One region of the Serratia entomophila genome, then DNA from elsewhere that is predicted to be linked to it. Evidence: predicted binding sites of a transcription regulator. Region 1 holds the regulator's gene; the other holds the start of a gene.
What was found. Region 1 encodes LexA, which represses DNA repair genes until DNA is damaged. Its sites were predicted from a motif close to TNCTGTATGTACATACAGNA; they were not measured.
Positions count from the first base shown of each region.

Region 1 (7,248 bases):
TCGCCAGGGGCAAGGCTTTGTCGACGCCGACCAACTGGCCGGCGCGGAAAACGGCGAAGACCCCATCTGGGCCAATGAAGTGATGCAGCGGGTTAAGCGGCTGCCGGAAGCGCAGCGCAACGCGCTGTTTCTGGTGTATGTGGAAGAGCTTTCTTACCGGGAGGCCGCCGAGGTGCTGGCGGTGCCCGTCGGCACCATCATGAGCCGTCTGGCCGCCGCGCGCCTGACGCTGGCCGGCGATCCTCTGCTGCAAACCCGCGCTCCGCAGTCAAAAGGAGAACGATCATGACCCCCTACTCCGTGACGGACGAGCTGCTGGTCGCCTATCTGGATAATCAGCTGGAGCCGCAGCAGCGCCAAGACCTCGATCGGCGTCTGGCTGAGGAGCCGGCGCTGGCCGAGCGGCTGACACTGCTGGCGCGCAGCAGCCTGCCGTTCAAACAGGCGTTTGCGCCCTTGCTCGACGAAGCGCCGATTGAACGACTGCGGGCCGGCTGGGAGCAACCTCGTTCAACCGGCGTCAGCCGCCGCGGCCTGATTGCCGCCGCCGTCGGTTTCCTGGCGTTGGGCGCCGCGGCGGATCGCGCCTATCTGCTGATCGGCCGGCCGGAGGAAAACTGGCGCAGCCTGGTGGCGCAATATATGGCGTTGTACACCCCGGAAACGCTGGCGGACATCGACACCACGCCGCAAAACATCGGCAATCAACTGCAGCATACCGGTGACAGGTTAGGCATTGCGTTGCCGCAGGAAAGGCTGCTGTTGGGTGGCGCCACGCTGAAAAATGCCCGGTTGCTGGCCTACGACGACCATCGCATCGCCCAGCTCACCTGGCTGGACGCACAGTATGGCCCGCTGGCGCTGTGCATCATCCAGCGGCCAGGCCCGGTTGAAGCAGCCGAGCGCGAGCGGCGTCAGGGCATGAACGTGGTTTATTGGTCCGACGGGGAGCATGCCTTTATGCTGATTGGCCATAATCCACCGGCGGAAATGGACGCGTTGGCGGTGCAGCTGCGCCGCGCTCTGGCGGCCTGAGGCGCGACTCAAGCTGGCGGGCAACTCTCGGCGATTCGCCGTAATCATGTTAAAATCGGCTTTTTTACGTACCGGGATATTTGCGATGAACTCAACCACCCAGGAAAAGCTGCTGGCGCAGGCTGAACAACTCTGCCAGCAACGCAATGTGCGATTGACGCCGCAGCGGCTGGAAGTGTTGCGCCTGATGGCGCAGCAGCCCGGTGCCATCAGCGCGTACGACCTGCTCGATCTGCTGCGCGTCGTCGAACCGCAGGCCAAGCCGCCAACGGTCTACCGCGCGCTGGACTTCCTGCTGGAGCAAGGGTTTATCCACCGGGTAGAATCGGCCAACAGCTATGTGCTGTGCCACCATTTTGAACAGCCGATGCACACCTCCGCGCTGTTTATCTGCGATCGCTGCGGGCAAGTGACCGAGCGTACCACCGAGGGCGTGGAAGACACGCTGCAAAAGCTGGCGAAAGAGTCAGGGTTTGCGCTGCGCCATAGCGTAGTGGAAGCCCATGGCCTGTGCGCAGGATGCGTTGAAGTTGAAGCCTGTGACAGCAAGCATGATTGCGGTGAACACGACCACAGCATCACCATCAAGAAGAAATAAGCGGAGTTAGGTACTTCCCTGTACCTGCGGCCATGGCGCCAAGGGGGGACGCCAGACCGTCAATAGCAACTCATGGCCGCAATCCGCTGCGGCCGATCGCGCTACCAGCGATGCTTGTTGTGCTCTTCCCAGGACTTCACTTCCTTCTCGGCTGCCTCTTTCTGGTAGCCGTAGCGCTCCTGGATTTTACCGACAAGCTGTTCACGCTTCCCTTCAATAACCGCCAGGTCGTCATCGGTCAGCTTGCCCCATTGTTCCTTCACTTTCCCTTTCAACTGCTTCCAGTTACCGTCGGCTTGATCTTTGTTCATAGTCTCTCCGTTAACCCATGGTGAATCAGTTTTAGATGCGGCAGGCAAGGCGTGTAACCAAGAAATTTTTATGGTCTTTTACGTTGACCAAAGGAGCGCCAAATCCCAACTCATTTCGCCAGCCACATGATTAATTGTAGCCACAGATAACGGTAAATATAAAAAAACCAGAATAAAAACCCATATTAAAATTAAATATTAGAAAAAAACGCCATTAAACAAGAAACTAACCTGACCCAATTGACGCTGATGACATGTAACAGAATATAAATAAAAACATAAGAAAATCTAATAAATAAACGGTAAGAACATGGAGCTATCTTGCCGCAAACCAGCTGCCGCGCACCCGGTGGCGATGCCAGAGCCAGCCCAGAGACAGGCCGCGCAGCGAAAGGAATACCGCCAGCGCCAGCCACAGCCCGTGGTTGCCCAGCTGCGGCACGCTGAACAGCGTCAATCCGTAACCGGCCGCCGCCACCGCCATGCTGTTGCGCATCTCCGCCCCACGGGTAGCGCCGATAAACATGCCGTCCAGCAAATAGCACCATACGCCAACCAGCGGCAGCACCGTCTGCCACGGCAGATAATGGCTGGCCAACTCACGCAGCTCGGGCAACGAGGTTAACGCCGCCACGATCTGCTGCCCGGCAACGGCGTAAACCGCGCCAAAGGCCAAGGCTACCAAACAGGCTTGCCGACAGGCGGCGCGCCATATCTTCCTCAGTTGGCGGTCGTCACGGGCGCCATAGGCGTGGCCCGAATGCGCCTCCACCGCGTAAGCGAAGCCGTCCAGCGCGTAAGCGGTGAAGGTCAGCAGGTTCATCAGCACCGCATTCACCGCCACCACTTCGCTGCCAAGCCGCGCGCCAAAAATGGTCAAAGAGGCGAAGCACAGCTGCAGCAACAGCGAACGCAGCATGATGTCGCGGTTCAGCGCCAGCAGGCGCCGCAGGTTGCCGCGCCAGGCCTGTTGCAGCATCGGCAGTGAGATGCCGCGCAGGCGCATCACGCGCCACGTCAGCCACAGCCCGAGCAGCAGCGTGGCGTATTCGGCGATAGCGGTCGCCGTCGCCGCCCCCTGTACGTTCCAGCCCAGCCCCATCACCAGCCAGATATCCAGCGCGATGTTCAGCAGGTTGCCGACGATCAGCAGGATCACCGGCGCGCGCACGTATTGCACGCCGAGCAGCCAGCCGAGGATCACCATATTGGCCAACGCCGCCGGGGCGCTCAGCCAGCGGATCTCGAGAAACAGCCGCGCCTGCTGCAGGACTTCGGCGTTACCGCCGACGATCCCCAGCGCCAAATCAATCAGCGGCTGGCGCAACAGCACAATCGCCAACCCGGCCAGCCCCGCCAACAGCAGCGGCTGCATAAAGGCGCGCGCCAGCGCCTGCGGGTTCTGCGCCCCCAGCGCCTGAGCGGCCAGGCCGGTGGTGCTCATGCGCAGGAACAGCAGCAGCATAAACAGGAAGCTGGTGGCCATGGCGCCGATCGCCACGCCGCCCAGATAGGTTGGGCTATCGAGATGGCCGATCACCGCGGTATCCACCAACCCGAGCAGCGGCACGGTGATATTGGAAAAAATCATCGGCAGGGCAAGACGCCACAGGGCTTTATCGGTGTCGCTGGTGAAGGCGGAAATCAGGCGCATGGTGAAATGTTCCCGTGAATACCCTTCCTGTTCAAGTTGCCGCCGTGTTGGCTACGTCTTGAAATTTCCTGGGTATTACATTGAATCAGAAATGACATCGCCCCAAGGCTGGGGCGATTTAAATCAGGGCGCAAGCGTTCGGGCGCGGCGGTTAAATCCAGTCGCCGTTGCGGATCACGCCAACCGCCAAACCTTCGATGGTGAAATTCTGCTGGCGCAGATCGACCACGATCGGTTGGAATTCGCTGTTTTCCGGCAGCAGTTCAACGACGTTGCCGTGTTTTTTTAGGCGTTTGACCGTGACTTCGTCTTCAATGCGCGCCACCACCACCTGGCCGTTGCGCACGTCTTGCGTCTTGTGCACCGCCAGCAGATCGCCGTCGAGAATGCCGATGTCGCGCATCGACATGCCGTTGACCCGCAGCAGGAAGTCCGCGTTCGGTTTGAACAGGGAAGGATCCACCTTGTAGTGGCCTTCGATATGCTGCTGGGCCAGCAGCGGTTCGCCGGCGGCCACGCGGCCGATCAGCGGCAAACCCTCTTCGTCTTCCATCAGCAGGCGAATGCCGCGTGACGCGCCGGAAACGATCTCGATCACCCCTTTGCGCGCCAGCGCCTTCAGGTGCTCTTCTGCGGCATTTGGCGAGCGGAACCCCAGACGCATGGCGATCTCGGCACGCGTCGGCGGCATGCCCGTCTGCGAAATATGATCGCGAATCAGATCATAGACCTCTTGCTGTCTGGTAGTTAGTGCTTTCATTCCGCCCCCCTGTTTGTTTATACAGTCTTGCTGTGAGTATATACAGGTAAGCTCGGATTGGGAACCGAAGAATGAATAAAAATCAGGGATTAGCGTTCCGCTCAGGCGAAGTGCTGCCACAGCACCGAGCCCCAGACGAACAGCGCCAGCAGGATCGCCAGCGACACCGCCGCCGACCCCATGTCCTTGGCGCGGCCGGACAGCTCATGGTATTCGCTGCCGACGCGGTCTACCACCGCCTCGATCGCACTGTTCAGGATCTCGACGATCATCACCAGCGCTACGGATCCGATCAATAAAATGCGCGCTATCGCACCCACATCCAGCCAAATCGCCAGTATGATAGCCAGCACGGTCGCCACCAGCTCCTGACGGAACGCCGCCTCGTGCTGCCAGGCGGCAGAAAGTCCTTTATAAGAGTAGCCGGCGGCTTTAATAATACGGGTCAGGCCGGTTGCTTGGTTCGCCATGTTTTCAGTGCCTTTCTCAGAGGTAAGTCATAATAAAAAGAGCCCGGATCGGTCAACGCTATCGGCTCTCGGTTTTCCAACACCACAGATCTGCTACCCGGTTTCTGGTATGCTTGCGGCGCATTGCTAACAAGAGGCTTCACGTTGTTATGTCAGGTTGGCGTAAAATTTATTATAAATTATTGAATTTACCACTCAAATTGTTGGTAAGAAGTAAGGTTATCCCTTCAGACCCGGTGACGGAGTTAGGGTTGGATCCCTCACGGCCGATTTTGTATGTTTTGCCTTATAATTCCAAGGCGGATTTGCTGACGCTGCGCACCCAGTGCCTGGCGCAGGATCTGCCCGACCCCCTCAACCCGCTGGAGATCGACGGCACGGTGTTGCCGAGCCACGTGTTTATCCACGACGGCCCGCGCGTGTTCCGCTACTACACGCCGAAGGAAGAGTCGGTCAAGCTGTTCCACGACTATCTGGATCTGCACCGCAGCAACCCGGATCTCGACATCCAGATGCTGCCGGTTTCGGTGATGTTCGGCCGTTCGCCGGGGCGTGAAGGCCACGGCACTCCGCACCTGCGCCTGCTGAACGGCGTGCAGAAATTCTTCGCCGTGCTGTGGCTCGGCCGCGACAGCTTCGTGCGCTTCTCCAATACCGTTTCGCTGCGCAGCATGGCCACCGAACACGGCACGGACAAATCCATCGCGCAGAAACTGGCGCGCGTGGCGCGCATGCACTTCTCGCGCCAGCGCCTGGCCGCGGTCGGCCCAAGCCTGCCGGCGCGCCAGGATCTGTTCAATAAGCTGTTGGCCTCCAAAGCTATCGAAAAAGCGGTCGAGGACGAAGCGCGCAGCAAGAAAATTTCCCACGAGAAAGCCCAGCAGAACGCCATCGCGCTGATGGAAGAGATCGCCGCCGACTTCTCTTACGAGACCGTGCGCCTCTCCGACCGCGTGCTGAGCTGGACCTGGAACCGGCTGTACCAGGGCATCAACGTCACCAACGCCGAGCGCGTGCGCCAGCTGGCGCAGGACGGCCACGAGATAGTCTACGTGCCCTGCCACCGCAGCCACATGGACTACCTGCTGCTGTCCTATGTGCTGTATCACCAGGGCCTGGTGCCGCCGCACATCGCGGCCGGCATCAACCTCAACTTCTGGCCGGCCGGGCCGATCTTCCGCCGCCTGGGCGCGTTCTTCATCCGCCGCACCTTCAAGGGCAACAAGCTGTACTCCACGGTGTTTCGCGAATACCTCGGCGAGCTGTTTACCCGCGGCTATTCGGTGGAATACTTCGTCGAAGGCGGCCGTTCGCGCACCGGGCGTCTGCTGGAACCGAAGACCGGCACCCTGTCGATGACCATCCAGGCGATGCTGCGCGGCGGCGCCCGCCCTATCACCCTGGTGCCGATCTACATCGGCTACGAGCACGTGATGGAAGTGGGCACCTACGCCAAAGAGCTGCGCGGCGCCACCAAGGAAAAAGAGAGCCTGTTGCAGATGCTGCGCGGCCTGCGCAAACTGCGCAACCTGGGCCAGGGCTACGTCAACTTCGGCGATCCGCTGCCGCTGACCGCCTATCTGAACCAGCACGTGCCGCAGTGGCGTGAAGCGATCGACCCGATCGAAGCCCAGCGCCCAAGCTGGCTGACGCCGACGGTCAACGATCTGGCGGCCAAAATCATGGTGCGCATCAACAATGCCGCCGCCGCCAACGCCATGAACCTGTGCTGTACCGCGCTGCTGGCCTCCCGCCAGCGTTCGCTGACCCGCGAGCAGCTGCTCGAACAGTTGGAATGCTATCTGCAGCTGATGCGCAACGTGCCATACGCGCATGACGTCACGGTGCCGACCCAGACGCCGGACCAGCTGCTGGATCACGCGTTGAACATGAACAAGTTCGAGGTGGAGAAGGACAACATCGGCGATATCATCATCCTGCCGCGCGAGCAGGCGGTGTTGATGACCTATTACCGCAACAATATCCATCACCTGCTGGTGCTGCCTTCCCTGATCGCCACCATCGTGATGCATCACCGCCAGGTATCGCGCAGCGAGCTGCTGCGGCAGATCGGCCTGATTTACCCGATGCTGAAGGCCGAGCTGTTCCTGCACAACGACAAGGAGCAGCTGGAGGAAGTGCTGCAGCCGCTGATCGGCGAAATGATCCGCCAACAGCTGATCTGCGACAAAGGCGAAGACCTGGTGCTGAACCCGGCGCGCATTCGCCCGCTGCAGCTGCTGGCGGCCGGCGTGCGCGAGACGCTGCAGCGCTACGCCATCACCATGTCGATCCTCAGCGCCAACCCGAGCATCAACCGCGGCGCGCTGGAGAAAGAGAGCCGCATCATGGCGCAGCGCCTGTCGGTGCTGCACGGCATCAACGCGCCGGAGTTCTTCGACAAGGCGGTGTTCTCCACC
Region 1 covers NZ_CP082787.1:4,484,997-4,492,244, forward strand. Annotated here, with positions in the region: gene KHA73_RS21550 (RNA polymerase sigma factor) at 1-289, shown strand, start outside; gene KHA73_RS21555 (anti-sigma factor family protein) at 286-1,035, shown strand; gene zur (zinc uptake transcriptional repressor Zur) at 1,121-1,633, shown strand; gene KHA73_RS21565 (CsbD family protein) at 1,735-1,944, opposite strand; gene dinF (MATE family efflux transporter DinF) at 2,261-3,598, opposite strand; gene lexA (transcriptional repressor LexA) at 3,750-4,358, opposite strand; gene KHA73_RS21580 (diacylglycerol kinase) at 4,460-4,828, opposite strand; gene plsB (glycerol-3-phosphate 1-O-acyltransferase PlsB) at 4,978-7,248, shown strand, end outside.

Region 2 (7,248 bases), 2.3 Mb from region 1:
GCTGATTGAAGATGCCGAACGCAAAGAGAAGTACGCCAGCCAAATGTCGTTGCTGAAAGAGGATCTCAAGGCGATCCTCGGTAAGGATCCGGAATAACCTGACCTCTTTTCGGTTTCCGCCCCGCAACGAATGCCTGCCGATGAGTTTTGTACAGGCAAAAAAAAACCCCGCTATGCGGGGTTTTTACTAAGAGTGGTCACTTAGCCCTGTGGCTGAGTCACAACGTCTTTGATACCTTTAACTTCGATCTCTACGCGACGATCTGGTGCCAGGCAAGCGATCTGTGCTTTGGTAGCGCGGCCAGATTTGTAGCCACAGGTGTTGCCAGTGACGGAATCAGCTTCGCCCATACCGCGTGCAGAGATTTTGTCTGACGGGATGCCTTTAGAAACCAGGTAGTCAACAACGCTTTGTGCGCGCTGCTCGGACAGTTTCTGGTTGTACTGGTCAGAACCAACTGCGTCGGTGTAACCCAGAACTACAACAGAACCGTCTTTAGGATCCATGGAGCTCAGCTGAGTGTACAGCTGGTCCAGAGCCTGTTGGCCTTCTGCTTTCAGAGTAGATTTGTTGAAGTTGAACAGCACGTCAGACTTCAGGGTGAAACGCTTGGTTTCAACAACTGGAGCCGGAGCCGGAGCTGGTGCTGGAGCAACAACATCATCCTGACCGAAACGGTAAGAAACACCAACGCTCAGCATGGTGTTGTCTGGGCGTGCGCCGACAGTACCTGCATCACCGATGTTGCTTACGAATTGGTAGTCCAGGCGAGTAGCCCAGTTTTTGGTCAGTGCGTATTCAACACCAACTGCTGCCAGCGGAGAAACGCCGGTGTCGTGGTTGCCGCCGTTAGAACCGACGCCATCACTGTCTGCACGCCATACCATGCCGCCCAGGCGGGTGTAGATGTCCAGATCGTCAACAATTGGGTAGCTCAGTTTAGCTGCCAGTTGAACGCCTTGAGCTTTGAAAGAACCAGTGTTAGCACCGGTGTATTTCATACGACCTAACCAGTCGTAACCCATTTCAAAGCCCAGGTATTGGTTCGCCTGATAACCCAGGAACGCACCAGCACCGATTTGGTCTTTACGTGCATCGTTATCTACGCGGTAACCGTTGCCGTAGAAACCAGTGTCATGGTACTGGGACCAGCCCAGTTTAGCACCGGTGTACCAGGTGTTATCTTTTGGGGCGGCTTGCGCTACGGTAGCGAAACCGGCCAGTGCCACTGCTAATGCGATAGCTGTCTTTTTCATTTTGCGCCTCGTTATCATCCAAATAGGCAATGAGCTTTAAAGCTGTTTTAAGCCCTTGGTTAAATTCCTTCGCCAAGGTTTGAGCCCTCTTTGTTACTCGGCCAGTTTTTCTGACGTTATAGAGCAACCTTGGCGATGTAAAGTCTACAACGTGGCGCGAAAGTTACAAGTGTGATGTGATAAAGCTCTAAAAAAAAACACAGAATTATACATATTCGCTAACGCCAATCGGCAAAAAACGGGGCGATTTATTGAGCGATTTTTTTCGGGAAACCGCAGCCGGACTAGCTTCGTGAAGGATCCCGCAAAGGTTCCCTCTGCGGGGGATAAAAATGATGGGAAAAATCCTAAATTTACTTAATGATACAAAGAAGAGTGAATTTTTAGGGTGGAACACTGTCCGTGGATCGGGTTTATGTCGCGTTGTGGACGCATAATAAAGCCGTACGCATTACCCAATTCTGCCGCACGCCCTAATTTTAGACGATCTTCCTCCGTCAGCTCGGGTAACCAGCCGAGAACCACGCTGTAATTGCCCGTCAGCAGTGCTTTTTCCATGGCTTCAACCGTTGCCATCGGGCTGATTTGGCTCAGCTGCACCATTTTCTCGACCGGCAACCCGGATTGCTGCAGCCATTGCTTGCTTAATTTTTGCTGCGGAGTGAGCCACAAGAGCCAGCGTGACTGCCTGCCGAGCTGCTGCAGCAGAGGCAGCAGTAATTGCGCGACTGCGGGCTGACGCTCATTGTAAACAAGTTCACTGATAAGGCCATTTTCGTTGCCGGCATCCGCGCGCTTGGCAGCATTGTTAACCGCGATCGCACCGCGGTTGAAATGGGGTTTGTAAAGTGATTGAGTACGCATAAAGTATCCCGCCTGCAGTGTTACTGTATGTTTATACAGTATACCCGCCAACCAATAAGATCAACCCAAATTTTCGTAGCACCTCGCATAATTGCGATCATTTTTTATACCGACGTTTTTTATCGTTGGCATGTTTGCAGATAGTGCGTATTTTCCTAATTAGTTGTTCACGTTACCTTTATTTCATTGATGTGAGAAATGATACGTCTATAACCTACAAGGGAGTTTCGTTATGAAAGGGATATCAGCAGGCAGGATCGCGCAGGCGAAAGCGTGTTTTTCCGCATTGGGGCGCATCACGACACGCTCACAGTTCGGCGGCTATGGGCTGCTGGCGGAAGGCGTGATGTTCGCGGTGATAGCGGAAGGCGAACTATACCTGCGCGCGACGGATGGCCTGGAACCCGCATTCCGCGCCCGCGGCATGGTGAATATGGTTTACTCCAAGCGAGGGGTGCCGATTACCATGCGTTACTACTGGGTGAATGAGCGGCTTTGGCGCGAAAAAAACGAACTGATTGGCCTGGCGTGGCAGGCCGTCAGGGAGGCGCGCCGTGAACAACGGGTCAAAACCGGCTGCCACGGGCGATTGAAAATGCTGCCCAATATTGACATCAATATGGAGCGCCAACTGTGGCGAGCGGGCATACGCAATGTCTACGATCTGCGGCTGCACGGTGCCAAACGCAGCTATCTGCGGCTGTTGCAGCAGCAAACCAATCTGGGGTTGCGGGTGCTGTTGTCGTTAGGCGGGGCCATCGCCGGATATCATCAGGCCGCTTTGCCCGCCGAGCTGCGCAGCGAGTTGATCGAATGGTTTGAGCATACGGCGGCGATGCGTCGTCATGGGCACGACCCCCTGATTAAGGGCCGCGGCCCGGCCCTTAATGATTAATCAGCCTTATTGATGCGGGTGTGCAGTGCGGTCAGCTCCGGCAGCAGTTCAAGCACTAAACCGATTTGTTGCAATACCAGTTGCTCTTTGCTTTCCGGTTCAGGTACGGCGTGCCGGATGCGTTCCGCGAGGTTTTCCAACGCCAGCGCAATGCGTGAACCGTTCTGTTCTTCCTGATGCAGCGCCCCGTCAACGTAGCAAACGGCATCATTCAGTAAATCCAGTATTGCGGGGTTGCTCAGGCGCTCACGGTGCGCGCCGAGCGCGGAGATATAGCTCAGCAGTGTGTGGTTGAGGCACAGCAGGCGGAAGGCGGCTTCCTGCAACGCTTTGTCTGCTTTGGGATCGGCGGACATATTAGAAATGACCGAGGCCAGTTCGGCGTCGCTGTTGTGCGCGTCCCGCCGCGCGATCCGGTAAGGCAGCCCGTTATCTTTGCCCTGATGGTATTGCACCAGAATGGCGTCCAGATAACGGCAGTTGGCGTTCAGCGTTTTATCAACCACGGCCGGCAGTTGGCGGAATTTCCAGTCCGGCCAGATAAAGCTGACCGCGGCCCAGGCAATGGCGCAGCCCAACAGGGTGTCGTAAACGCGCGGCGCCGCCACCTCGAAGCCTTCGCCCAGCAGGTTGAAACACAGCAGCACCAGCAGGGTGATAAACATGGTGGCGTGCGCATATTGCACGGTACGGAACGCGAAGAACAGCACGCCGGTGATAACGATCAACACCAATTGGCCTTCCAGAGAGGGCACAAAATAGAGGATCGGCAGGCCAATCAAGATGCCGGCCAGGGTGCCGATAATGCGCAACGCCAGGCGCCGGCGGGTTGCGTTGTAGTTTGGCTGGCAAACAAACAGGCTGGTCAGCAGGATCCAGTAACCATGCTGCATGCCGGTCAGCTGGATAAAAGCGTAGCCGATACACAGCACGGCCGACATGCGAATGGCATGGCGGAACAGGGCCGATTGCGGCGTCAGGTGGCGGCTGATGCGCAGCCGAATGTCGCTCCAGCCGGTCAGGCGATCGTCGGACAGGCTATTTTCTTCCGTTTGCCCATTAGCCAGCGCCTGCTCTGATTCGATATTGGCCAGTTGGGCGTCGATCGCGCGCAAATTTTTCAGCAGGTGCGCCAGCGCCTTGGCCAGCTCCGCGTTTTCCCGCGTGGCGGCGGCGCGTGCCAACGCGTCTTCGATGCGGTTGAACGCCGGTTCAAAGCGTGGGTTATGCTGGTATTTTTGCCTCAGCAGGATCGATTGCGCCAACTGACGACAAGCGCGCGCCTGCATGCTCAGCAAGCGCTGAAAGCGGAACAGGATATCGCTGTGGCGAAATTGCCGGCTCAGTGCCTGATACTGAACGTGAGAAGAACTGGCCCGCTCGTGAATATCTTGCGCGACAAAGTAATAATGCAGCGTGCGGCGGGTACCGCGCTGGCCGCGATCGCCTTTCAATCGCGTCAGCAACGAAGCCTTGGTCTGATTGAGCAGCGTCACCAACGCACTGTTGGCCATCGCGACCTCCATCCAGGGCAGATCGGCGTCGCGCTCGGCGTCGGGGTCGAACAGGTTGGCTTTGGCGTCCAGATAGTTCGCCAACTGATCGTAGCAGCGCGCCAGGTTCTCCTGCAGCGGGCGGATAGGGAAGATCACATGGCCGGTCAGCGTCAGCAGGTTGTACCACAGCGCGCCGATCACCAGCAGCATCGGCTGTTGGTACCAGGCGTCGTACATTGAGGCGCCGAGCATGGTGTATACCGCGATCAGCAATGCGCCGAAGGCGATGGTGGCGTAGCGTTGCCCCAGCGCGCCCAATAAAATAAAGCCGCAGGTGGAGGTGGTTAAACCGAGGGCGAACAGCCAGGGGTAAGGAAACAGCAGCTCAATTGAGGCGGCGGCGATAAAAAAGCACACCAGCGTGATCAGCAGATTGCGTAATCTGCCGGCCAGGCGATCGTCCAAATCGGTCAGGGCTGCGGCGACCACCCCCAGCGTCAGAGGGATGGTCAGCTTGGGTATTCCCAGCCACCATGGAACGGCAGCCGCCCCGGCCAGCGCAATGAAAATGCGTAAATGGTAAAGCAGGTTGCTGTTGTAGGCGTAGCGGCGCACTGCAGGTGCAAAAGAGAGCACGAAAAACTCCTCAAACGGAGAAAAAATTAACGCTGTTGATACTGGCGACGGGCATTTTCGGTACGGGCCTGCTGGGCCATTTCAACCGAGACCACGCGGCGGCCCACCGGCCACAGGGCGATGGCGGCGATTTTGAAGTTGGCGATGCCGACCGGAATGCCGATAATGGAAATACACTGCACGATGCCGGCTGCAATGTGCGACAAGCACAGCCACCAGCCGAACAGCACCAGCCATACGATGTTCAGCAGCGAACCACCGGCTGAGAGCAGCAGGTTGCTTTTTTCCGGGTAAAGCTCGTTGACGTGGATCGCTTCATTGCCGAAAGGCAAAAACGACAGCTTGGTAATCTCCCAGCAGGAGCGGGTCAATGGCAGGGTAAAGATCAACAGGACGCTGAACAGCGTGGCGATCAGCCAGCCCAGGGTGGTGAAAAAACCGCCTAATACAAAATTAAGAATATTCAGTACAGTACGCATAGTCGTCATTCTGCTCTAATGATGGCCAAACCGCGATGCGGTAGCGTTCGCTATCAAAACGCCAAATCTATTCTACCCTTTTTTTAGCGCTAGAGTGCCACTGCTTATCGCAGGTAAACTGGCAGACATCCGTTATTTATTCTCAACATAGTCATGGCGCGACGATATGGAACTTAAAGCGACATCGCTGGGCAAACACCTGGCTCAGCACCCTTACAACCGCGTGCGGTTGCTGCATGCCGGCGTTGAGGTAAGCGGCGAGAAGCATGAATACCTTATTCCGTTCAATCAACTGATACAGGTCCGGTGCAAACGCGGCATCGTTTGGGGCGAGCTGGAGTTCGAGCTGCCGGATGAGAAAGTGGTGCGGCTGCACGGCACCGAATGGCAGGAAACCCAGCGGTTTTATCACTATTTGCAGCAGGCCTGGCAACAGTGGAGCGCCGAGATGAGCGCAGTCAGCGCCGGCGTATTGCAACAGCAGGTAGAGCATATCCAGCGCATAGAGCAGCAGGATAAATGGTTCAAGAAGTCCGAGCTGGGCAAGCTGCAGCAGCAGATCCGCCAGTCTTTCGAGGCGTTGCCGATGCCGGTAGCGCGATTGGATGAATTCGACAGCTGCCGTGAAGATTATCGGCTATGCCTGCAGTGGCTGCAGCAGGGGCTGCGCAGCATTGAACGGCGCAACCGGCAGTGGACCGAGCGCATGCTGGAAACCCACCACGACTTTTTCCAGACGGTCGAAACCTCACCGCTTAATGACTCGCAGAGCCGGGCGGTGGTGAACGGTGAGGACTCGGTACTGGTGTTGGCGGGCGCCGGCAGCGGCAAAACCTCGGTGCTGGTGGCGCGCGCCGGCTGGTTGCTGCGCCGCCAGGAAGCCGAACCCGGGCAAATTTTGCTGCTGGCGTTTGGCCGCCAGGCGGCCGGCGAAATGAATGAGCGCATTAAAGAGCGGTTGGGGGACGTCGGCATTCAGGCCAAAACCTTCCATGCCCTGGCGCTGCAAATCATCCAGCAGGGCAATCGCAAGGTGCCGGCGATCAGTAAGCTGGAAACCGACAGTAAAGCGCGGCGCGCGCTGTTGATTGCCAACTGGCAGCAGCAGTGCGCGGAGAAAAAGGCGCAGGCCAAGGGCTGGCGCCAATGGTTGATCGAAGAGCTGGAGTGGGAAGTGCCGGAAGGTGACTTCTGGCAAGATAAACGCCTGGCCGATCGCCTGGCGAGCCGTCTCGAACGCTGGTTGGGGCTGATGCGCATGCACGGCGGCAGCCAGGCGGAAATGATCGAGCAGGCGGACGAAGAAATCCGCGATCTGTTTTCAAAGCGCATCCGTCTGATGGCCCCGTTGCTGAAAGCCTGGAAAAGCACGCTGAAAGAAGAAGGGGCGGTAGACTTTTCCGGCCTGATCCACCAGGCGGTCAATGTGTTGGAAAAAGGCCGCTTTGTCAGCCCGTGGAAGCATATTCTGGTCGATGAGTTCCAGGATATCTCACCGCAGCGCGCCCAGCTGCTGGCGGCGCTGCGTAAACAGAATAAGCAAAGTTGCCTGTTTGCGGTAGGGGACGACTGGCAGGCGATTTATCGCTTCAGCGGCGCCGAGTTAACGCTGACCACGGCC
Region 2 covers NZ_CP082787.1:1,834,492-1,841,739, forward strand. Annotated here, with positions in the region: gene matP (macrodomain Ter protein MatP) at 1-97, shown strand, start outside; gene ompA (porin OmpA) at 202-1,257, opposite strand; gene sulA (SOS-induced cell division inhibitor SulA) at 1,615-2,121, opposite strand; gene KHA73_RS08930 (TfoX/Sxy family DNA transformation protein) at 2,354-3,016, shown strand; gene yccS (YccS family putative transporter) at 3,013-5,148, opposite strand; gene KHA73_RS08940 (YccF domain-containing protein) at 5,175-5,627, opposite strand; gene helD (DNA helicase IV) at 5,794-7,248, shown strand, end outside.
Region 2: sulA (SOS-induced cell division inhibitor SulA) is a predicted target of LexA. The motif match lies at 2,143-2,162, and genes of this name have one in related genera.